Regions from separate parts of the Vibrio sp. 10N.261.46.E11 genome, predicted to be linked through region 2. Evidence: predicted binding sites of a transcription regulator. Region 2 holds the regulator's gene; the other holds the start of a gene.
What was found. Region 2 encodes MetJ, which represses methionine synthesis genes. Its sites were predicted from a motif close to TTAGACNTNTANANGTCTAA; they were not measured.

Region 1 (11,327 bases), on a different contig from region 2:
AAAAACAACAATCAGAATAAAATTTAAACACAAAGCAGATCAATGGCTTGAAGTAGATCACATTTAAGTTCAACTTCGATGATTACAGAGATCAGCACGCTTCGTGTCTTTTCTCCCTTTACTGAGCACTTTGGCGCAAGGTATTAGTTAGAATCTTCGTCCATGTCGAACACGACGTTGTAGTTCTCTGTATAAGTACAGTTAGGTTGACGACTACAAGTAAGGAAACGTCGGCCTTTATAATCGCCATGGCTTGCGAGTTTGATGATCATAGGGCTGCTACATTTCTTACAAAATCGTACTTCTTTAGATGGCTCAATCAAATCAATGTGTGCTGCCAGTAACCTCTTCAAACGGCTCACTTGATAACTGTGCTTAATTGAAGCGCCAATAAGTGGAAGGCCAGCCGATTTACAAACGTGCATCAATAGCTTCTCGCGATCAACCTTTCCTTTATTCAGCTCTTTTCCATTATCCAATTCGATGATTACACGTGGCTCTAACGTTCGCGGGTCGCACACTACAAAGTCAAAATAACTGCGTGAGATTTTGTTGTTCGCAATAAACCAGTTCTTTTTATTGTTCGCCTTAGCGGGGACAACAATGTTAGACATGCTCACTTTAGCAAATACTTCCCCATGGTTACCCACTGCGGATTTGAGTGCGTTATAGAAGGTCGCTTGTTGCGCCGACATTAACGAGCCTTTCTTTTGATAAGCATGATCTTTGGTGTCATCATTTTTTACTAGATAGTTTTGAATAAAGTAAAAGAACACAACCAGAACAATTACAACGATAAAGATATTAGTCATTTTCCAACACAATCACATTTGTATAGGGATTAAGAGAGTGGTTAGCGTATGTAGAAAAGCGTCACGTGGCAAGCAAAAGAAGCAGAGCTGAAAATTGGAATCATGACCTTTGAACGCTTGTTCGTCTGGATCTTGAGTGCCAGCAAGTAGTAAAACGAACTCTTCCCCACCCCATCGAGCCAACACATCGTTTGTTGATAGCACTTGCTCAATACGCTTAGAAACCTTCAATACAACCGACTCATAGGTAGATTAATATCCTGCACATGGGTCGATCCGGGTAGTATTTTTCTCATAAATTAGAATAATCAGATAATTTTCTTGATTTAACTCAGACAATGATTCTGTAAAAAGACGTTATAGTAATTTTCCTGTTCCTGTCTCCGTGACTTCTTTAGAAACAACGGAGCAAAATGAGAATTAACAATGACCCAAATTAATGAACAACGTCTTGTAGAACATTTCTGCGATCTAGTGAAAATTGATAGTGAATCTCGTAACGAAAAAGCGATTGCTGAAGCTTTGGCTGAGCAACTCGGTGAACTGGGTTTTGAAGTTCACAAACTGGCGGTTCCTGAAGAAGTGTCTAACGGTTTCAACATCTACGCTCGTCTAGATGGCACTCTTCCAGGTAGCACAGTGTTCAGCTGCCACATGGACACAGTAACCCCTGGTATCGGCATTGAGCCAATCATCGAAGACGGTATCATCCGTTCAAAAGGCAACACTATTCTAGGTGGCGACGACAAGTCTGGTATCGCAGCTATCATGGAAGCAGTTCGTTGCATCAAAGCTGAAGGCCAAGAGCACAAAACTATCGAGATTGCATTTACAGTATTCGAAGAAGGCGGTCTGTTCGGTTCTTTAAACTTCGATATGTCTTACATTCAGTCTGAGAACGCTATCGTACTTGATACAGGCGGTCCAATTGGCACTATCGTCAATGCGGCTCCGGGTCAGCAGAAAATTGTTGCTAACATCAAAGGTCGCCCTGCTCACGCGGGTTTAGCGCCAGAAGAAGGCATCAGTGCCATTCAAGTTGCGGCAGATGCGATCACTAAGATGAATCTACTTCGTATTGATGAAGAAACGACCGCAAACGTTGGTATTGTTGAAGGCGGTCAAGCAACTAACATCGTAATGCCAGAGCTTAAAGTCGTGGCTGAAGCACGTTCTCTAAACGGTGAAAAACTAACAGCTCAAGTTGAGCACATGATCTCGACATTCCAAGAGAGTGCAAAACAGTTCGGCGCTGAAGTAGAAATCGAATCGACTCGTGCTTACGACGCATTCGTTATCGCAGACGATCATCCGCATATTCTTTCTATCAAATCCGCGTTTGAAAAGCTTGGTGTAACGGCGAATACCAAACGCACAGGTGGCGGTAGTGATGCGAACAACTTCAACGCTAAAGGTCTAACAACGGTTAACCTTTCTACAGGTATGGCGAAAGTTCACACCACTGAAGAATACATTGCAGTGAAAGACATGGTCGCAATCACTGAGTTTGTTGTGGCTTACGTGACTCAATAGTCTTACTGGTTAACTAGCCGGTCTGATTTGTTAACTGCCTTTCTTATTTGTTAACTAGACAATCTTACTCGTTGACGAAATAGAAAATGCCATCTAGTTAACGTCAAAAAGCCGAGTTCACATGTAACGTGTGATTCGGCTTTTTTGTTGTCTGCGTTTAGCCTAAAGCTAGCGTCTACCAGAAGTTTCGTCTAAAAACCCCTGCGCTTCCAAAACTGCCCTTCGTCTTTCGCAACAAGGTCGAATGTCTTATCAGCAATGATGTTTCCTTTTAGCTCGACGGTCATGCGCCACTTACCTAACTTGTTCGAGACAGGAGCCCAGATGGTGTCGCCTAAGTAAAAATCCCAGTCATTGTTGCCGACATGCTCTTCACCATCGAACGGCTCGAGTACTTCACCCGTGTCGGTGGTGATGTTCGGGTGATAGATGCAGTAACGGATTTTTTCACCTTTGGCTTTTTTGATATTCAAGATATAGCCAAATTCCACGTCGATTTCAGCATCAACGGTAGTGGTGAACTCTTGGATTTTTGGAAGATCTTTAGATTTGGAATCCCACGTTGTATAGATGCCGTAAGATGTCATGTCGACCACAACAGAGCGCTTTGCCATTTCAATCGTTACCTTGGAGTTGTTCTATTAAATTAATTCTATTTGCCACTCTGCCAAGCTGGATAAGCACGAGGCTATTCTTGCCAATCTTTTGCCATGCGCTTAATCACCGACGGTTCGATGTCGTGAATAGTGCCATATTGCTCTCGGCACACTTCTATAACTAAATCCGCTTTATATTTGAGTGCGAGTTGGCGGTAGGCTTTCATTTCCCACTGCTTAATAAAAGTATTCGACACTACAACGTCTAACCCCTGCTTCAAGCCGTCTTCTGCAGTGTTCTGACACCACTCATGCGCTTGCTGCAACTGCCTTGGGTCAAAATTATAGTCGTCTTGCTCATTCACGTAATACATATCCGCTTCGACATGCAATGCATCGTAGGTTTTTGCTTTTGTTGACTTGCCCGAACCGGGCAGCCCTCGAATGAGTATTAACTTCATCTGTCACTTTACAGGCTAATTTTAAAACATGATTTTATCTTAAATAGTGACGAATTTCTCTGATAACTGCCGTTGCTCAACATCCGAAAACCGAGTCCTTATACTCGACTCAGATAATCACTGAATACAATGAGACTCCCTCGACGTCGGTGGATGACTTCTGATAGCAAACACAAATAATTTACAACTATCCAGTTTGTATATCGACAAGTGTATCAAACTACTATAAATTTAGATGTATAGACGTCTACATATCCAGCTTAGGGAGAAAGCTTTGCCTATTCGCATTCCAGACCAATTACCAGCATCTGATGTTCTTCGTGAAGAAAACATCTTTATTATGCCGTTATCAAGAGCATCGACACAGGAAATTCGTCCACTTCGAGTCTTGATCCTCAACCTAATGCCGAAGAAGATTGAAACTGAAACTCAATTCTTACGCCTACTGTCCAACAGCCCATTGCAGGTCGATGTAGAGCTGCTGCGTATTGATGACCGTCCAAGCAAGAATACACCAACAGAACACCTTGATAACTTCTATCGCCAATTTGAAATGGTCAAAGGGAGAAACTTTGATGGATTGATCATCACTGGTGCGCCACTTGGCTTGGTTCAATTTGAAGATGTTATCTACTGGGATCATCTAAAAACAATCATGGAATGGGCGAACAAACATGTGACCTCAACCTTGTATGTGTGTTGGGCAGCTCAAGCTGGCTTAAAGCTCTTGTATGATTTACCAAAGCGTACTCGTAAAGATAAGCTTTCTGGGGTTTACAACCACGAGATTCATAACCCGTTCCACCCAATTTTACGAGGCTTCGACGATACCTTCTTGGCACCACACTCTCGCTATGCTGATTTCTCTCAGGAATACTTAGCCGAGCATACCGACCTTGATGTTCTTGCGACTTCTGATGTGGCGGGCGTATACCTTGCGGCAACGAAAGATAAACGAAACGTGTTTGTAACCGGTCACCCTGAATACGACTCGCATACACTTCACAATGAATACATCCGTGATTTAGGTGAAGGCATGGAGCCAGTGATACCAATCAACTACTACCCGAACAACAATCCAGACAACAAGCCTGTAGCAAGTTGGCGTAGTCATGGACACTTATTGTTTTCAAACTGGTTAAACTACTGCGTTTACCAACAAACGCCTTACGATCTGGATCACTTCAGCGAAGACAACTTCACCAAAGACGACTAAGCTCTTTCTTCCGATTCACAAACACATAAAGCGTGTTTCATAGGTTGTTGATAAAACACCAAATGGGACACGGTTTTTTTATGATGTTTGGGTCGCATTCCATAATCTACCTAACACTTAAGTGTGTTCGGTTTTATATCATAGGTTTGTGTTCAAAAGGAGCTGCACATGCCTAACCAGTCGTTATTACCAAAATCCAACCTGTTATCTCATCTCACGCTACTCGCCTCTGTTTCTCTGGTAGGTTGTGTTTCTGTCACCGAAGGGCCACCCAAAATGGCAAGTGATCCCATTGCGATGTCTCAATCACGCATCGAGTTAGGTTTGGGCTACATGGGGCAAGGTAATATGGTCAAGGCACGTGAAAATCTAGAGCTCGCTATCAAACACGCTCCTAGCTATTACCGCGCCCAACTTTCGATGGCACATTATTACGAGCAAGTTGGCGAAGTAGATGAAGCAAGAACCACTTACCGCAAAGCACTCAGTCTAGATTCAAGAAACGGCAATGTATTGAATAACTACGGTACGTTCTTGTGTAAACAAGGCGAATACGAGCAAGCTGATAAATATTTCAATCGCGCTATTGACCAACCCTACTACTACCTTGTCTCTGCAAGCTATGAGAATGCGGCCTTTTGCGCGTTTAAAGCCGGTAATACTGACCAAGCAAAGTACTACTTCACACGTGCTATAGACCACGACCCAAATCGAGCAAAGTCCATATTACAGCTATCAAAGATTGAAGTAAGTGAAGCAGATTATAATGACGCGAGGCTTCGTCTGTTCAAGTTCCACCAGCGCTATGGCTATCAAATTCCGTCGCTTCAAATCTTGGTAGAACTGGAAAACAAAGCCGGAAACAGTGCACTTGAGAAGAAGTACCAAGCAAAATTAGACGAGTTGCTTTCTACTTAGCCTCACTAGACCATAAAAAACGGGCTTGTTGAATGAACAACAAGCCCGTTTTCTTAGTTAAGCTATTAGGTACTTTCGTATTGGAGAGCTATTTAAGTGCAATCCACTCTTGTCTCTGCTCATCATCCATAAAGGTCCATGCAACAAAGCGACTCACCTTTTGCCCTTGGGACATCTCTACCACTTTCACTTGTTTCGCTCTCAGCTTACCCAGCTCTGAACGAACCATATCGACGTTATCTTTCTTAGAAATCAATGTCGTAAACCACAAAACTTGAGTAGCAAAAAGCTGGCTCTCTCTCGCCATTTTCATAATGAAAGCCGCTTCACCACCCGGACACCATAGTTCCGCTTTTTGACCACCAAAGTTTAAGGTTGGCTTGTCTTGCTTAGCTTGCGATTTTTTAGATTCTGGCTTGAATGACTTACCCGCTTTCTTAGCTCGGTTGGCCGCTAGATTATCAAGTTTACGTTGCGACCCTTTTTCCGCTTCTTCTAAAGAACCGTGGAATGGAGGGTTACAAATAGTGACATCGTAACGTTCATTATCCTTAATCACGCCTTTAAAGATGGCTTCAGAGTCTGCTTGCAAGCGCGCTCGGATCTTACCTTTCAGGTTCGCGTTACTTTTTGCAATGAAGTTTGCAGTTTTGATGGATACAGGGTCAACATCTGTACCCGTGCAACGCCATTTGTATTCTGTCGTAGCAATGATTGGGTAGATACAGTTTGCGCCAACACCAATATCCAACGCCTTTACAGAAGGGTGATTATAAGGTTCGCCTTGACCATCGCTGTTAAGGATATCTGCCACTCTGTGAATGTAGTCTGCACGGCCAGGAATTGGCGGGCACAAGTAACCAGCAGGAATATCCCAATGTTTAACGCCATAGTGATGCGCCAGTAAAGCCTTGTTAAGTAGCTTAACCGCCAATGGATCAGAGAAGTTGATCGTATCTTCACCAACAGGATTCTTAATCAGGTGCTCTTTCAACTCAGGTAACGCAGCAACTAATAGTGCGAAGTCGTAGCGACCTGTGTGTTGATTTCTAGGGTGCAATCCGCCCACTGGTTTAGCATTATGCTTGTTACGTTGTGAACCGCCCGTTCGTTTCGAGCCAGAAGGCTTTTGCGAACCGTTCGATCTTTTTGGTGCGCTCTTATTCGAAGTGCCTTTCTTAAACGGTGCTTTACCCGCTCCGCCTTTATTATTGTTTGGTTTACCAGAAACTCGCTTGGATTTATTCTGTCCAGCCGCTTTTGAATCCGCACTGTTACGGTTTTTATCAGAGGCGCTGTTTTTCGACAGGCTTAGCGTCGTTCTATTTTGTGATTGGCTCATTGGGCTACTTCTTTAAATCTAAATACATCATGAATAAACGGGCATCCAATTCAAGTTGGTGATATTCCGGTTCCATGTGACAGCATAGTTGGTAAAAGGCTTTGTCGTGCTCTTTCTCTTTGATGTGCGCCAGTTCATGCACGACCAGCATTCGAAGCAACGGCTCTGGTGCATTTCTAAAGACACTGGCGATACGAATCTCATTCTTCGATTTGATCTTGCCACCGTGATTCTTGGCAACGTAAGAATGAAGGCCTAATGCGTTATTGATTAGGTGTATCTTCCCGTCGTAAATCACTTTGCTGATCGGTGGTGTTTTCTTCATGTAGCGATTTTTAATCTCAATCGCATAATCAAACAGGGTCTTCTCGCTTTTAATTTCATGATTATTTGGATAGCGAGCTTCAAACCACGACACTAATTTACCCGACTCTACAAGTTGAGTTACAGGGTCGATAATGTGCTTAGGATAGCCTTGAATATAGCGTAAAGAAGGATGCATGCTGAAAGACCGTACAAGTTACACCACGACAATATGTTGTGGTCTTTAAAATTGAGCCGCATAGTGTAACTGATCACACTTTTCTAATCACCTAGGATTCGTTACACTTTAGCGAGATTCACCAAGAGCTAGACTCAAAAAGAGATTGTAAAAATGAAACGTGTTGTATTGTACGTCGCAGACAAATGCCCGCACTGTAAAGATGCACAGCGCTATTTGGATTCAAAGAAAATTGTTTACCGCCTAACGAATGCAAAGATGCAGCGTGGCCGTAAAGAGTTGCAAGCGATGGGGGCTCGCTCTATCCCCGTACTGAAAATCGGCGACCAAGTGATGGTCGGCTGGAATCAGAAGAACTTCGATAAGATGTATAACTCTAAGAACACTTAACGTGCAGACTTATATTTCTACAAACAAAGCCCGAATGTCCAACCAAGGATCTGCGGGCTTTGTTTTATCTACTTCATCTTGCTTAATCACACATACTGCTTTACAAAATCAATAAAGGTTCTGTCTGCCTTCGACAAATATCCTTCCTTTCTCCAAGCCAAAGAGAGATTAAGTTTTACAGGGTCTTTAAATGGCACCCCCACGACGTCTTCTTCGTATTCTGTGACCAAACTCAGCAGCGCAGTAATGGCAAATTCTCGCTTCACGATAGATAAAATCATCGGTAGCAAGTTCGTCTCGAATGCGATGGTCATATCGAGATTGTATTTCTTACAAGTCGCATCAATAAAGTCTCGGTGGAAGTAACCCGACTTGAACATGATCAGCTCTTGAGCGAAAAACTCTTCAAAGGTAATGGATGGTTGCGATGCTAATGGATGTTCTTTACCAACAACAGCTAGCATCTCAGAACTCAACAAGTGGTCGGTTTCGAGATCATCTGGCACATTTTCATGATTGATTACCCCAATATCGAGTTCACCGTTTAAAAGCATCTCGCGTATCGAAGCTGTACCCGCATCGATCAGAGTCAACTTGAGGTTTGGGTATTGGCTTTTAAATGCCATCACAACTTGCGGGAAAAAGTAGCTACCCATCATGCTTGGAGCGCCTAATCGCACTTCTCCTTTATCTAACCCCTTTAACTCGTTCATCGCAAGTTGTGCATCATCAAACTGTTGGGCTATGCGCTTCGCATGCTCAAACAACACCTTTCCTTCTTCGGTTAAGGTGACGGATTTATCTCCGCGACGAAATAGAATCAACTCAAGTGTCTGCTCTAGTTTTTTAATGGAGATACTCAATGCAGGCTGTGCGATATGCAGCGCTTTGGCCGCCTGCGTAAAGTTACCAAACTGAGCTACAGCTAGAAAATGTCGAAGGGGTTTTGACTCAAGCATGTCGATATATTAATTATATAGAGGTGATATTTTTAATATATTTCTTTAATCACCACTGTGCTGATAACTTGTTCACAAATAGCTTAATTACTCGCACAGGCGCTACGTAAATGTTTGATAAAGGCAGCTCTCAATACAAACGAATCACCCAATCATTGGCGATTGGTTCGTTTATCATTTTCTGTAACCTCTACCTTTTTCAACCTATCTTGCCCCACATGGCTGAGCACTTCCAAGTATCGGAAACTCAAATCAACTGGCTGTTTGCCGCGACAACACTCGGACTTTCTATCAGCTTGGTACCTTGGGCTATCGCTTCTGAAACCTTTGGCAGAAAACCCATCATTCTGTTGAGCTTATTTACTATCCCGCTAATAGGCCTAAGCATGGTGTTCACGACTACCTTGCTGCAACTGGTTATTGCCCGCGCATTCATGGGCATCGCTGTCGCGGCGTTCGCTGGTGTAGCGGTTGCTTATATGGTCGAAGAGTTAACACCCAAAGCCTTTGCTGTCGCGATTGGTGGCTACATTGCGGCCAACTCTTTAGGTGGTATCTTCGGACGTGTATTAGGCGGCTTGATTACGGATTATTTTGACTGGCATGCAACCGTTCTATTTTTCGTTGTCGGCTCTTTGTTTGGCGCACTCTATATTGCGTATAGTCTGCCTGACCAACAAAACTTCAAACCTCAGAGAGGGTTGTTTTTTCATCATAACCGCTCGGTTGTGATGCACTTAAGAAACCGTACCTTGTGGCTCGCGATGTTGATTGGTGGCGCTAACTTCGCGCTATTCGTTAACCTATATTCTGTAATGGGCTTTAGGCTTGTATCTACGCCTCACTCAGTGCCCGTTGGTTTGGCTTCGCTGATATTCCTGTGTTACTTGGCCGGTACGGTAACCTCTAAGCTCTCCAACAAATGGACACTTCGCTTTGATCCGTTAAACGGTATATTGATCGGCGTGTGTATCAGCTTAATTGGTATGTTGGTTTCTGCCGTCGACAAAGTCCCGTTCATGTTAGCCGGGTTGTTATTGATCAGTGGCGGAGCCTTCTTCGCCCATACCCTAGCCTACTCTTGGGTGAGTCAAAAAGCGCCGAGCGCTAAAGCAACGGCAACCGCACTTTACTTAGTCCATTACTACATTGGCGGGAGCTTAGGTGGTTTCTTACTCTTATATTGCTGGCAGTTGTTCGGTTGGAATGGTGTTATCGCCGGTGGGTCTATCTTTTATGTCGCGATATTTGCATGGGTCTATCAGTTGAAACAGCTTCGAGTCTCAGCCTCTAAACTTGCACAAGCTTAAGTGGGATGGATTTTGTAACTCAATTATTGCTTTTGATTAACGTCCGTTCTGATATCCTACGCAAAATTTCATTTCGGAACCTGTTATGTCGAACACTCAAAGCTCAGATCTTCAAACCATTCACGACCAAGTAAAACAGTGGTTAGACGATGTCGTTATTGGCCTAAACCTGTGTCCATTCGCAGCTAAGCCACAACGTAATAAACAGATTAAGATCTTTGTGAGTGAAGCGACAACGGAAGAAGCGTTACTAGAAGACATCATGACGCATTTCGTAGAGTTAGATAACACACCAGTCGCGGAATTAGAGACGACTTTGGTGGTTGTACCTAACATGCTGCAAGATTTTTTCGACTACAACATGTTCATTGATTGGATTGAAGCGCTGATCAAGCAAGAAGATTGGGAAGGTGTTTACCAAGTTGCAACCTTCCACCCAGGCTATTGCTTTGGTGGTGCAGATCCAGAAGACGATGAAAACCTAACCAACCGCTCTCCGTATCCGGTTTATCATTTAATTCGTGAAGCGAGTATGGAAAAGGTGCTGAAGCACTACCCTAACCCTGAAGCGATTCCTGATACCAACATCGCAAGAGTTGAGTCGTTAACACCTGAAGAACGCCGTAAATTATTCCCTTACCTGTTCAGTTAATCGCTAACATTCTGGCTCATATTCCTGAGCGCTCTTGATGATATGGACGAGATATAAACTGATCTCGTCCATTTTGTTTAGCAATGTACAGGCATTCATCGGCAACTTTAATTAGCGAGTCTAACGCCGACATTCTTTCCCCTTTGCTATCTCCAGTACTCAACTCAAAATGACACGCACCTATTGATATGGTAACTGGCTTTCTATCCAGCGTGATTTTCTTCACCTCTTGCAGAAGAGTCATGAACTTATCTTCAACACTGCTTGGGGTTTCGTTTGGATACCAAAGAATGAACTCTTCACCACCAAAGCGAGCTACAAACTCTCCATCTTGAATACTATTACGAAGAATGTTTGCCACTTTCTTTAACACAACATCACCCATTTGGTGACCATAAGTATCATTAACCTGTTTAAAGAAATCGATGTCGACAACAGCCAAAGAGCCCTTTCCTAAAGATCCTTTTAACTGCTCTACTTCTGTATTCAACGTTTTGAATAAGCAACGTCGATTCGGCAAGTGTGTAAGAGGATCGTACAAAGCTTGATATTCAAGTTTTTCATTTAACTCTGTCAGTTTACGTTCTTGCTGTCTTCTCACGAGTTCCACTTCAATCCATGACGCCATTAACCGCA
Region 2 (11,327 bases):
GTGGTCAGTTTTAACCATACCGTGCTTAGTTGATACTGTGCTGCCTTCGATAAGAGGAAGCAAGTCACGTTGAACACCTTCACGAGATACGTCTGGGCCTGAGCTGTCGCCACGCTTACAGATTTTGTCGATCTCATCGATGAATACGATGCCGTTGTTTTCAGCATTGAAGATCGCGCTCTCTTTTAACTCTTCCTGGTTCACAAGCTTCGCAGCTTCTTCTTCCGTCAGTGCTTTGAATGCGTCTTTGATTTTCATCTTGCGCTTTTTCTTGGTGTCGCCAGCGAGGTTTTGGAACATGCCTTGTAGCTGGTTAGTCATCTCTTCCATGCCAGGAGGTGACATGATTTCAACACCCATTTGTGGCGCGGCCACATCAACTTCGATCTCTTTGTCGTCTAGCTTACCTTCACGCAGTTTCTTGCGGAAAATCTGGCGAGTGTTTGAAGAGGTGGTGTCTTCTGTTGATTGCTCGTTCTGACCCCAAGCATCACGTGCTGGTGGTAGAAGGGCATCAAGAATGCGTTCTTCAGCTTGTTCTTCAGCGCGGTACTGTACTTTTTCCATTGCTTGTTGGTGTGTCATCTTGATTGCAACGTCCGTTAGATCACGGATGATGGTCTCAACTTCTTTACCAACGTAGCCAACTTCGGTGAACTTAGTCGCTTCTACCTTGATGAAAGGCGCGTTTGCTAATTTCGCTAGGCGGCGAGCAATTTCAGTTTTACCGACACCTGTTGGGCCAATCATTAGGATGTTCTTTGGTGATACTTCAACACGCAGGCTTTCTTCAAGCTGCATACGACGCCAGCGGTTACGCAGAGCGATAGCTACTGAACGCTTAGCGTTGTCTTGGCCGATAATGTGGCGATTGAGTTCGTGAACGATTTCGCGAGGAGTCATCTCAGACATGGTTTTTCCTTAATTCTTTAATCACTGTTGAATACAACGTTATTGATGGAAGCGGTCGCTACTCTGGCTTTGGCAGCTCAACGGTGCTCTCTAGTTCTTCAATAGTGTGGTGATGGTTGGTGAATACGCAGATATCGCCAGCAATGTTCAGCGACTTTTCTGCAATTTCACGCGCATCTAAATCTGTATTTTCTAATAGTGCAGTAGCCGCGGCTTGAGCGAAGTTACCGCCTGAACCGATAGCAATCAGGTCGTTCTCTGGTTGAACTACGTCACCGTTACCTGTGATGATCAATGAAGCGGTTTCATCCGCTACTGCTAGTAGTGCTTCTAATTTACGTAGAGCACGATCGCTACGCCAATCCTTCGCCAGCTCAACGGCAGCTTTGGTTAGGTGGCCTTGGTGCATTTGCAGCTTGCTTTCAAATTTTTCGAATAGCGTGAAAGCATCTGCCGTACCGCCAGCAAAACCAGCCAGTACTTTGTTGTTGTATAGGCGACGTACTTTACGGGCATTGCCCTTCATTACGGTGTTGCCTAGAGATACTTGTCCATCACCCGCGATGACGACTTTATTATTACGACGTACAGATACAATGGTAGTCACGAGTAGGGCCTCTTAATATTTCTTATCTTTGGGTATAAAAAGTATATGAGGATGGTGCTCGGATAATTCAAGGAAGGTCTAGTGATGTCGCGCAACTTATCGGCGGAAGTTGTAAGGAAATTTGGCTAAAGGGTGTGGATAAAAGAAAACCTCCACAATGGGAGGCTTTCGGTGCTTGGTTTTCGGCTTTTGCTAAGATTAAGACTGCGACTGCAGCTAAATCTATAACTACTCGGTGTCTTTCCAAATAGCACAAGGTTCGATTTTCGCTCGTTGCAGCTTATGGCGATCTCGCTCTGCATCACGCTTCAATTTGTATGGTCCTAGAACCACACGATACCAGCTACTTCCATCCTTTTTACGGATTGAGCTTGAGATACCTTGGAAGGCAATATCCAACTTACGTGCTTCAGCTTGGCTTGAGGTTTTGTACGCGCCACATTGCATGATGTAAGGGATCTTCGAGATCTGTTGCTCTTTGGCTTTCACTTCAATCTCGCGGCTTGGCAGAGTTTCAACATAGTCCCACTTTTCCTCTGGAGGCGGTGGAATGACTTTTGCTGGTTTCGGCTTAGGCTTTGGTTTAGTTACCACTGGAGTCGGTGCTGGCGGCTCAGGATCATTACTCAATAGGTAAAGGCCGTAACCAAAACCACCGGCGAGGAGGATCGCCAAAAGACCACTACGCCATGGTTTACGGCGAGGGGCTTGTTTCTTGGTCGGTTTTTTCGTGCCACGACCGCGCTTTACATAATCTCTATTAGCCACAAGACAATTCAATAGTTGCTGATTCTGCTCTCATGGTAATCCAGATTGAGCGAGGATAACAGTGCAGAAATGGAAGCGGCACATCAAAATGTGCCGCAGAATTATAAGGATATTTCTTCAGATTAGATTCGAGGCGGCGCTGTACTACCTCGAACGACTAATTTGGCTTCAAGCAGACGCGAGCCCGCTTGTACATCGTTGCCTTTAAGTACGTCGAGCATCATCAACATTGCTTGGCGTCCAATCTCATAACGAGGCTGAGAAATAGTGGTTAGCGGTGGATCGCAGTATTGAGCGAATTGGATGTCATCAAAGCCGACAATCGATAGATCTTGAGGAACGCGTAAGCCTAATTTTTTCGCTTCTTGAATCGCGCCGATGGCCATCGCATCGTTATGACAGAAGATCGCTGTAGGTTGTTCAGGAAGAGCGAGTAATTGACGAACTGCTTGAGCGCCCGCTTCAAAGGTAAAGTCACCGACAGTGCTGTAGGCAGGATTCATTGATACCCCTGCACGACGTAGCGCTTGTTGGTAGCCTTGTTGGCGGAACTTACAAAGCGTTGCCGATATGGGCCCTGAGATTTGAGCGATACGTTTATGACCTAACTGAGCTAGGTAGTTCACCGCTTCAAATGCCGAGGTCAGGTTATCGATGTGTACGGTAGGCAGTTCAAGCTCTGGGGCAAACTCACACGCCATCACCATCGGCGGTAAATTTTTTTGTTCAGGCTTACTGACATCAAACGGGTGGTCGGTGCCAAGTAGTAGCATGCCGTCAGCTTGTTTGGTGAATACTAAGTTAACAAATGAAGACTCACGCTTCTTCTGTTGGCCGCTATCACCCAGTAAAACGAGGTAGTCATTTTCTACTGCGGCATCTTCGATACCACGAATGATCTCTGCGAAATACGGGTCACAGATATCAGGAACAATAGTGATGATGGTTTTTGATTCGTTGCGACGTAAGTTTCTAGCTAATGTATTGGGTGAGTATCCAGCTTCAAGTACTGCTGTCTCAACTCGCTTACGAGTAGAAACCGAGACTTTTTCAGGGTTCATCAATGCACGTGATACCGTAGCTGTTGAAACGCCTGCTAGCTGGGCAACATCCTTCATTGTCGCCATAAATTAAACCCTCTTTTTAATTCCTTTGCTGCCTAAGTATCTAAGGCATGAATAATAAATATAATCGAATAGATATTGTGAAAGTGTTGCTAACACTTTTTTTATTGCAATATTTTATTCGTTTCACCCATGTAAAGTTACGGCTAGATTAACAAAAATCACATGACTAGTGTGAAGTTGCTCACGAGAAATATGAAATATTTGTGAACAAACTTATCATTAGTTTTAACCCAAGTGGGTTTAGCTCAGATCTTGCGGCTCAATATCGAGTGACCAACGGACTTTTTTCGCAGCGGGTAACATATTGATTGCTGGCTTGGCGCTCATTAATAGCTTTTGCATCAACGAGCGAGTCTGTGTTTGTAAAATAAGCTGCCAGCGCGATTTACCTGCTCGTTTGGCTAGTGGTGCAGGGGTTGGTCCTAGCACCATGCAATATTGGTCAAATAACGGATGCGATTCCAATGTGTGGCGCACTTGACGCAAAAACTCTTCCACTAAGCGAGTGTCATTAGCTTCTGCTCTAAACAGAGTCATGAAGGTATAAGGTGGCAACATCGCTTGTTTACGCTCTGCCAGCGCCGTCTGAGCAAAGTGGTTGTAGTCTTTATGCAGCAAAGCTTGCAGCAACCCATGTTCTGGGTGGTGAGTCTGTAAGATCACCTCACCGGGTTTGCTTGCTCGTCCTGCGCGTCCCGCTACTTGGATGAATAGCTGGGCAAGACGTTCAGACGCTCGGAAGTCACTGCTATATAAAGAGCCATCGACATCCAATAACGCCACAAGTGTCACATCTGGGAAGTGGTGCCCTTTAGCAAGCATCTGTGTACCAATCAGAATTTGGTATTCACCTTTACGAATCGATTCTAACGCGCTTTCTAAACTGCCTTTGCGGCGAGTGCTGTCTCGGTCAATACGGATGGTTTTGTATTCAGGGAATAGCTGACCAAGTTGGGTTTCAAGTTGCTCTGTACCCACACCCACTGTTACTAAATTCGCTGAACCACAACCTTGGCAATTGTGCACGATATGCTGCTGCGAGCCACAGTGGTGGCAGCGCATCTCATTGCTGTATTGATGATAGGTGTAGTAGGCATCACAACGCTTACATTCCGCTGTCCAACCACAATCGTGACACATTAATGCGGGAGAAAACCCACGACGGTTGAGGAACAACATCACTTGGTTGCCTACTTTGAGGTGTCTTTGCATTTCAGCAATCAACGACGCAGACAAGCCACTTTCTAGATATTCACCCTTAACGTCCAACACTTTATTGGTGGTCGGCAGCGCGACACCTGCACGAGAGGTCAGGGTGAGGTAACTGTATTTACCGATCTGAGCGTTGTGCAGCGTTTCAAAGGCCGGAGTCGCCGAGCCTAACACAACCGGAATCTGCGCTTTATGAGCACGCATGATGGCAACATCACGAGCGTGGTAGCGTAGACTATCTTGCTGCTTATAAGAGGCGTCGTGCTCTTCATCGACAATGATAATGCCCAGATCCGCGAACGGTGTGAACAGAGCTGAACGAGTACCGATCACAATGCCCGCTATTTTATCACGCGCCGATAACCAAGCATTCAGTCGCTCAGAATCGTTTAAACCAGAATGGATAACCTCAACTGGAACATTAAAGCGTCGCTTAAAGCGGTTAATCGTTTGAGGGGTTAGACCGATCTCGGGCACTAACACTAACGCTTGTTTACCTTGGTCGAGAATCGGCTTGATCATATTTAGGTAGACTTCGGTCTTACCTGAGCCAGTTACACCCTCTAGCAAGAAGCAACCAAAGTCGGTTTGACTATTTACTGTCGCTATTGCTATAGCCTGTTCTTCATTGAGTTTTGGCTTATCTTGATCGTTTTCGAGCTCAACTGGCCACGGCTGGCGCTTCGGCTTTTTCTCTACTGATTCAACCCAGCCTTTCTCTTCCAACGTCTTAAGTACCGCGCTGCCCACTTCTTCATCAATGAATTCTTGATGGGGAACTGGGCCGTGCTCAAGCATGTGCATTACTTTGGCTTGTTTGACGGCACGGCCAAAGCCCTGCATCAGTTGATCTCTACCTGACGAGGTCAGTTGCCATTCAACAAGCGTCGCGAAATCGGCCGCTTTGCCCTTTCGTAAGGCGCTTGGTAGTGCGTTGGCCAAGGTTTCACCTAGTGGATACTGATAGAACTGGCTGCACCATACCAAGAGTGAGTAGACCGATTCCGGCCAAACGGGTTGGTTGTCTAGTAAGGTTTTAATGGGCTTGAGTTTGTCTAACTCGAATTCAGATTCGTTAACCAGAGCCGTAACAATGCCTGTTAAGGTTTGTCGTCCAAAAGGCACAGAGACTCGACCGCCAATAATCGGAAATAGGTGGCTAGGAATCTTGTAATCGAACTGCTTGTCGAGTGGAACAGGCAGTGCTACACGGGCAATCATTGGACGCATAAAGGGACGGCTTTATCTGAGTTGACGAGAGCGAACAGTCTAATGGATAAGGGCGTTAAATTCGAGGAGCAGTTTAGATGACAGAGCTTACTTGAGGCTTGAATGCTACTGGAGCCAGAAAATAACGCTTAATAGAAGGTTTAAGGACAGTGTTGGTGAAAAATGTATCAAATCAGTTGATCCTACCTCACAGATTCATTACTATACTGCGCCTTAAAGGTATGGCTTTATCGCGGTTTAGTGATACAGCGGTGTCTTTATTTATTTTTTAACTACGTGTGGTGTCCGGCTTAGAATCGGATGGCGACACGGCCTAATTGAGGTTTTCCCATGAAAGTTGGTATCCACCCAGAATACAAAGCAGTTTCTGCAACTTGTTCTTGCGGTAACACGTTTGAGTTCAACTCAACGCTAGCAAAAGAATCTATCCACCTAGACGTATGTGACAAATGTCACCCATTCTACACAGGTAAGCAACGTATCGTAGATACAGGCGGCCGTGTTGATCGCTTCAACAAGCGTTTCGGTGCTCTTTCTAGCAAGAAGTAATTCTCGCTATTTAGACATAAAAAGGACACTTCGGTGTCCTTTTTTGTTGCCTGAAATTTGAAAAAATACTGAATCGTATTTCATTATTAGCTCATTTAAAGTGGTAGGTTACTGGCGTAAATTTTATTTCATCGCTTACCCCAACACTCCTTCCTCGAAATTCGCTCTAAAGTTGAGCAGGCGACAGTAATTTCAACTGCCCACTGGTCTTATTAGTAGTGAAATCTCGTTTTTTAATGATACAGATGCTTCAACCACCTAGGAACTTTGAAGTACATCCATTAACATGAACAAGATCCCCCAAATAATAATATCCTAGGAACCTACACCTATGTCTGAAGACAGCCGCCAAGATCAATCCCCTCAAGCGTTATCATCTGAAAAATCGTTATCGCCTCAAGAACAATTCCGTCAGCAAGCTCTTGATTATCATGAGTTCCCAATTCCAGGCAAAATTGCCGTAGAACTGACGAAGCCTGCAAACTCTGCAGAAGACCTAGCACTGGCATACAGCCCTGGCGTAGCTGAGCCTGTTCGCGAGATCGCACAGAATGTCGATAACGTTTATAAGTACACAGGTAAAGGCAACATGGTTGCAGTTATCTCTAACGGTACTGCAATTCTTGGCTTAGGTAATCTTGGTCCTATTGCTTCTAAACCGGTCATGGAAGGTAAAGCGCTACTGTTTAAGCGTTTTGCTGGTTTAGATTCTATCGATATTGAAGTAAAACACCGCACAATCGATGAGTTCGTTGATACGGTTGCGAATATCGCAGATACATTTGGTGGTATTAACCTAGAAGACATCAAAGCACCAGACTGTTTTGAAATCGAGCGTCGCCTGATTGAGCGTTGTGATGTACCTGTTTTCCATGATGATCAACACGGAACTGCGATTGTAACGGCAGCGGGTATGCTTAACGCGATCGAGCTTCAAGGAAAGAAACTGGAAGAGTGTAAGATCGTTTGTTTAGGTGCTGGCGCAGCAGCGGTTGCTTGTATGGAGCTACTGATTAAGTGTGGCGCTCAGCGTGAGAAGATCTACATGCTTGACCGTAAAGGTGTGATCCACACTCGTCGTGATGACTTGAATGAATACAAAGAGCTGTTCGCAAATAACACCGACAAGCGCACGCTTGAAGATGTTATCGAAGGCGCTGACCTGTTCTTGGGTGTATCGGGTCCTAATCTGCTACCAGCTAAGGCACTTACGCTGATGGCTGATAAGCCTGTTGTGTTTGCATGTTCAAACCCAGATCCAGAGATCAAGCCTGAGCTTGCACATGAAGTTCGTTCTGACCTAATCATGGGTACTGGCCGTAGTGATTACCCTAACCAAGTAAACAACGTACTTTGTTTCCCATTCATTTTCCGTGGTGCACTAGACGTGCGTGCGAGCGAAATCAATGACGAAATGAAGCTAGCGGCGGTTAAAGCGATTCGTGAACTAGCAAAAGAAGCAGTTCCAGCTGAAGTACTAGCAGCTGCGGGTGAGACTGCACTGGAGTTCGGTAAGGGTTACATCATTCCTAAGCCAATGGACCCGCGTCTGCTTCCTCGCGTTGCAAAAGCAGTTGCTGAAGCGGCTGTTGAGTCTGGCGTTGCTCGAATTGAGATGCCTGCTAACTATATGGCTTAATGCCTTAATAGCTTAATAGCTTAATAGCTGTTGCTCTATTGAGCGAAAAAGAATAATAAAAAACCGACTCCTATGAGTCGGTTTTTTTATGTCTATCATTCACAGCGCAGCTACAGATAACGTAGTGGGTGATGTGACAAATAGGGTTCAGCTATAGCGAATCAATAATGAAGGCGGTGACTGAGTTGTTTTTATTCTTCGTCAAACGCTTCGAACTCGATACCCATCTCTGTCATCAGTTTTTTGACTTCAGTCGGTATGTCATCTGGACGGTCTTTACGAAGATCTTCATCCGTTGGTAGTGGTTGGCCTGTGTACGCATGTAGAAAGGCTTCGCACAGTAGCTCACTGTTTGTTGCATGGCGTAGGTTGTTAATCTGGCGGCGAGTACGCTCGTCAGTAAGCACCTTTAGCACTTTTAAAGGGATAGAAACTGTAATTTTCTTTACTTGTTCGCTTTTCTTTCCATGCTCAGCATATGGGCTTATGTATTCACCATTCCAGTCGGCCATTGCGTACCTTCATCACTTTAGTTGTTAGAATAAATTAATAGTGGTGATTTTAGCGGGATTTACCGCCATAAGCAAAGACATATGGACGTCTAGAAGTGTTGACGTCTCACGTTTATGAAAGTAAAGTGAACAACATATATCTAACACAGCCGCAAAATACCGACAAGCAGCTGTGATTCTCAGACGCAAAACTTGTAAGGAAGCACCTATGAGCAGCCGGAAGCCAGCAACCATCGCAGTACGTACTGGTATCGAGTCAGACACGCAACACCATGCCGTTGTCCCTCCTATTTATCTTTCGACTAACTATGGGTTTCCCGCTTTTGGTGAAGTGCCAAAGTATGATTATACCCGCTCTGGTAACCCAAACCGCGGTCTATTAGAAACGGCACTGTTTGAGCTTGAGTCTGGTAAAGGCGCGGTTGTCACTAACTGTGGTACGTCGGCACTTAACTTATGGGTATCTGCTTTCTTAGGTGGCGATGATCTTATTATCGCTCCGCACGACTGCTACGGCGGCACTTACCGTCTGTTTAACACTCGCTCGCTAAAAGGTGACTTCAAAGTTCTGTTTGTTGATCAATCGGATCAAGCGGCGCTGGATGCGGCGATCGCGCTTAAGCCAAAGTTGATCTTAATTGAAACACCATCGAACCCATTAGTTCGTGTGGTTGATATTGCAGAAACTTGCCGTAAAGCGAAAGAAGTAGGTGCTCTGGTTGCTGTCGACAACACGTTTTTGACGCCTGTATTCCAAAAGCCTTTAGAGTTGGGTGCGGATTTTGTTATCCACTCAACCACTAAATACATTAACGGACACTCAGATGTCATTGGTGGTGTTGTAGTTACTAAGACAGAAGAGCACGCTGAAGAGCTAGCATGGTGGGGCAACTGTATTGGTGCAACCGGCACACCGTTTGATAGCTACATGACGCTACGTGGTATTCGTACGCTAGGTGCGCGTATGCGAGTTCACGAAGAAAGCTCACGTGAAATTCTGGCGTCTCTGCAGCAGGAAGATCTCGTTGGCACTATTTATCACCCAAGCCTCCCTGAACATCCAGGTCATGATATTGCGAAGAAACAGCAGTCTGGCTTTGGTTCAATGCTGAGCTTTGAGTTTGCGGGTTCATTCGAAGCGCTTAAGTACTTTGTCGATAAATTAGAGCTGTTCTCTTTGGCTGAATCACTGGGTGGTGTGGAAAGCTTGATTTGTCACCCTGCGTCGATGACTCACCGTGCGATGGGCGAAGAAGCACTGGCAGAGGCGGGTGTTTCTCAACAGTTACTGCGTCTTTCTGTTGGCCTTGAAGATGCTGATGACTTGATTGACGACCTCAAGCAAGCGTTTGAAAAGACACAAGGCTTTATCGCTGAAGGGGAGGGTTAATAATGGCAACCTTTCGCCAGCTACATAAATTTGGTGGCAGCAGTTTAGCGAATCCTGAGTGTTACCAACGCGTGGTCAATATTCTTAGAGAATACTCGTCAGCTACTGACTTGGTCGTGGTATCGGCTGCGGGTAAAACAACTAACCGCTTGATTGAGTTTGTTGAAGCGCTCGACAAAGATGGTCGTATTGCGCATGAATGTCTACAAACCCTTCGTCAGTTCCAGCTTGAGCTGATTGAAGCGCTGCTTGAAGGTGAGTCTGCGGCTCAGCTAACGGCAACCATTCAACAAGAATTTACCGCTTTGGGGGAGCTAACGGCTCCTCTAAGCGAAGCGCAAAAAGCAAAAGTGCTTGGACACGGTGAGGTTTGGTCTTCACGTCTACTCGCTGCTTTGTTATGCCAGCATGACTTACAAGCAGTTGCTCAAGATGCACGTGCCTTTTTACGTGCAGAAGTGGGTGCTCAACCTGAAGTTGACCGCGCACGTTCTTATCCTCTGATCAAAGAAGCCTTAGCGCAGCATGCACATTGCCGCGTGGTGATTACGGGCTTTATGGCTCAGAACTGCGAGGGTGAAACTGTATTGCTTGGCCGTAATGGTTCAGATTACTCAGCAACCGTGATTGGTGCTTTGGCTGAAGTTGAACGCGTGACGATTTGGAGTGATGTGGCGGGCGTTTACAGCGCTGACCCGCGTCTGGTTTCGGATGCGTGTTTACTGCCTCTACTTCGCCTTGATGAAGCGAGTGAACTCGCTCGTCTGGCGGCTCCAGTGCTCCATAGCCGAACGCTACAGCCTGTGGCTCAAAGTGCTATGGATCTCAGCTTGCGCTGCAGCTACCAGCCGGAGGCGGGCTCTACACAGATAGAGCGAGTACTGGCATCTGGTCGTGGAGCAAAAATTATTACCTCTCTGGATGAAGTTCTTATCGTGCAGCTGACCTTTGGTCACGGCCATGATTTCGACCGTCTCGAGAGCGAAGTGCTTGAAGGGCTTAAGCGCGCTCAACTTGAGCCTCTTGCTTATGAGCTTGAACCGGATCAGCACTGTTTGCGCCTTGCTTATACAGAAGAGATCGCTGGTGGCGCTTTAGAATATCTACAAGACCACGCGATTGAAGCGGAAATTAAGCTTAAAGAAGGCTTCTCTCTGATTGCGGCGGTGGGTGCTGGTGTGACTAAGAACCCGAACCATTGCTACGGTTTCTACCAACAGCTTAAGAGCTCGCCGGTTGAGTTCATCTCAGAAGCGAACTCAGGCTTAAGCTTAGTGGCAGTCATTCGTAAGAGTGAAACATCAAGCCTAGTGAAAGGCATTCACTCTCAACTGTTCCAAGCGCAGAAGCGTGTTGCGATTGCTTTGTGTGGTAAGGGCAA

Region 1: the regulator MetJ is predicted to act here: its motif matches at 3,634-3,653, upstream of metA (homoserine O-succinyltransferase).

The regions. Positions count from the first base shown of each region.
Region 1 is NZ_JBFRQW010000036.1:27,268-38,594, reverse strand. It holds gene AB4407_RS12045 (DUF2726 domain-containing protein) at 144-812, opposite strand; partial or broken gene AB4407_RS12040 (diguanylate cyclase domain-containing protein) at 930-1,040, opposite strand; gene AB4407_RS12035 (M20/M25/M40 family metallo-hydrolase) at 1,239-2,345, shown strand; gene AB4407_RS12030 (DUF3859 domain-containing protein) at 2,537-2,959, opposite strand; gene AB4407_RS12025 (ATP-binding protein) at 3,034-3,402, opposite strand; gene metA (homoserine O-succinyltransferase) at 3,677-4,618, shown strand; gene pilW (type IV pilus biogenesis/stability protein PilW) at 4,787-5,536, shown strand; gene rlmF (23S rRNA (adenine(1618)-N(6))-methyltransferase RlmF) at 5,625-6,878, opposite strand; gene AB4407_RS12005 (YgjP-like metallopeptidase domain-containing protein) at 6,883-7,380, opposite strand; gene AB4407_RS12000 (glutaredoxin family protein) at 7,534-7,770, shown strand; gene AB4407_RS11995 (LysR family transcriptional regulator) at 7,857-8,729, opposite strand; gene AB4407_RS11990 (MFS transporter) at 8,840-10,039, shown strand; gene AB4407_RS11985 (DUF1415 domain-containing protein) at 10,125-10,691, shown strand; gene AB4407_RS11980 (diguanylate cyclase domain-containing protein) at 10,708-11,327, opposite strand, start outside.
Region 2 is NZ_JBFRQW010000031.1:62,651-73,977, reverse strand. It holds gene hslU (HslU--HslV peptidase ATPase subunit) at 1-912, opposite strand, end outside; gene hslV (ATP-dependent protease subunit HslV) at 971-1,519, opposite strand; gene AB4407_RS10490 (SPOR domain-containing protein) at 1,748-2,287, opposite strand; gene cytR (DNA-binding transcriptional regulator CytR) at 2,410-3,414, opposite strand; gene priA (primosomal protein N') at 3,655-5,856, opposite strand; gene rpmE (50S ribosomal protein L31) at 6,187-6,405, shown strand; gene AB4407_RS10470 (malic enzyme-like NAD(P)-binding protein) at 6,737-8,044, shown strand; gene metJ (met regulon transcriptional regulator MetJ) at 8,236-8,556, opposite strand; gene AB4407_RS10460 (O-succinylhomoserine (thiol)-lyase) at 8,765-9,946, shown strand; gene AB4407_RS10455 (bifunctional aspartate kinase/homoserine dehydrogenase II) at 9,949-11,327, shown strand, end outside.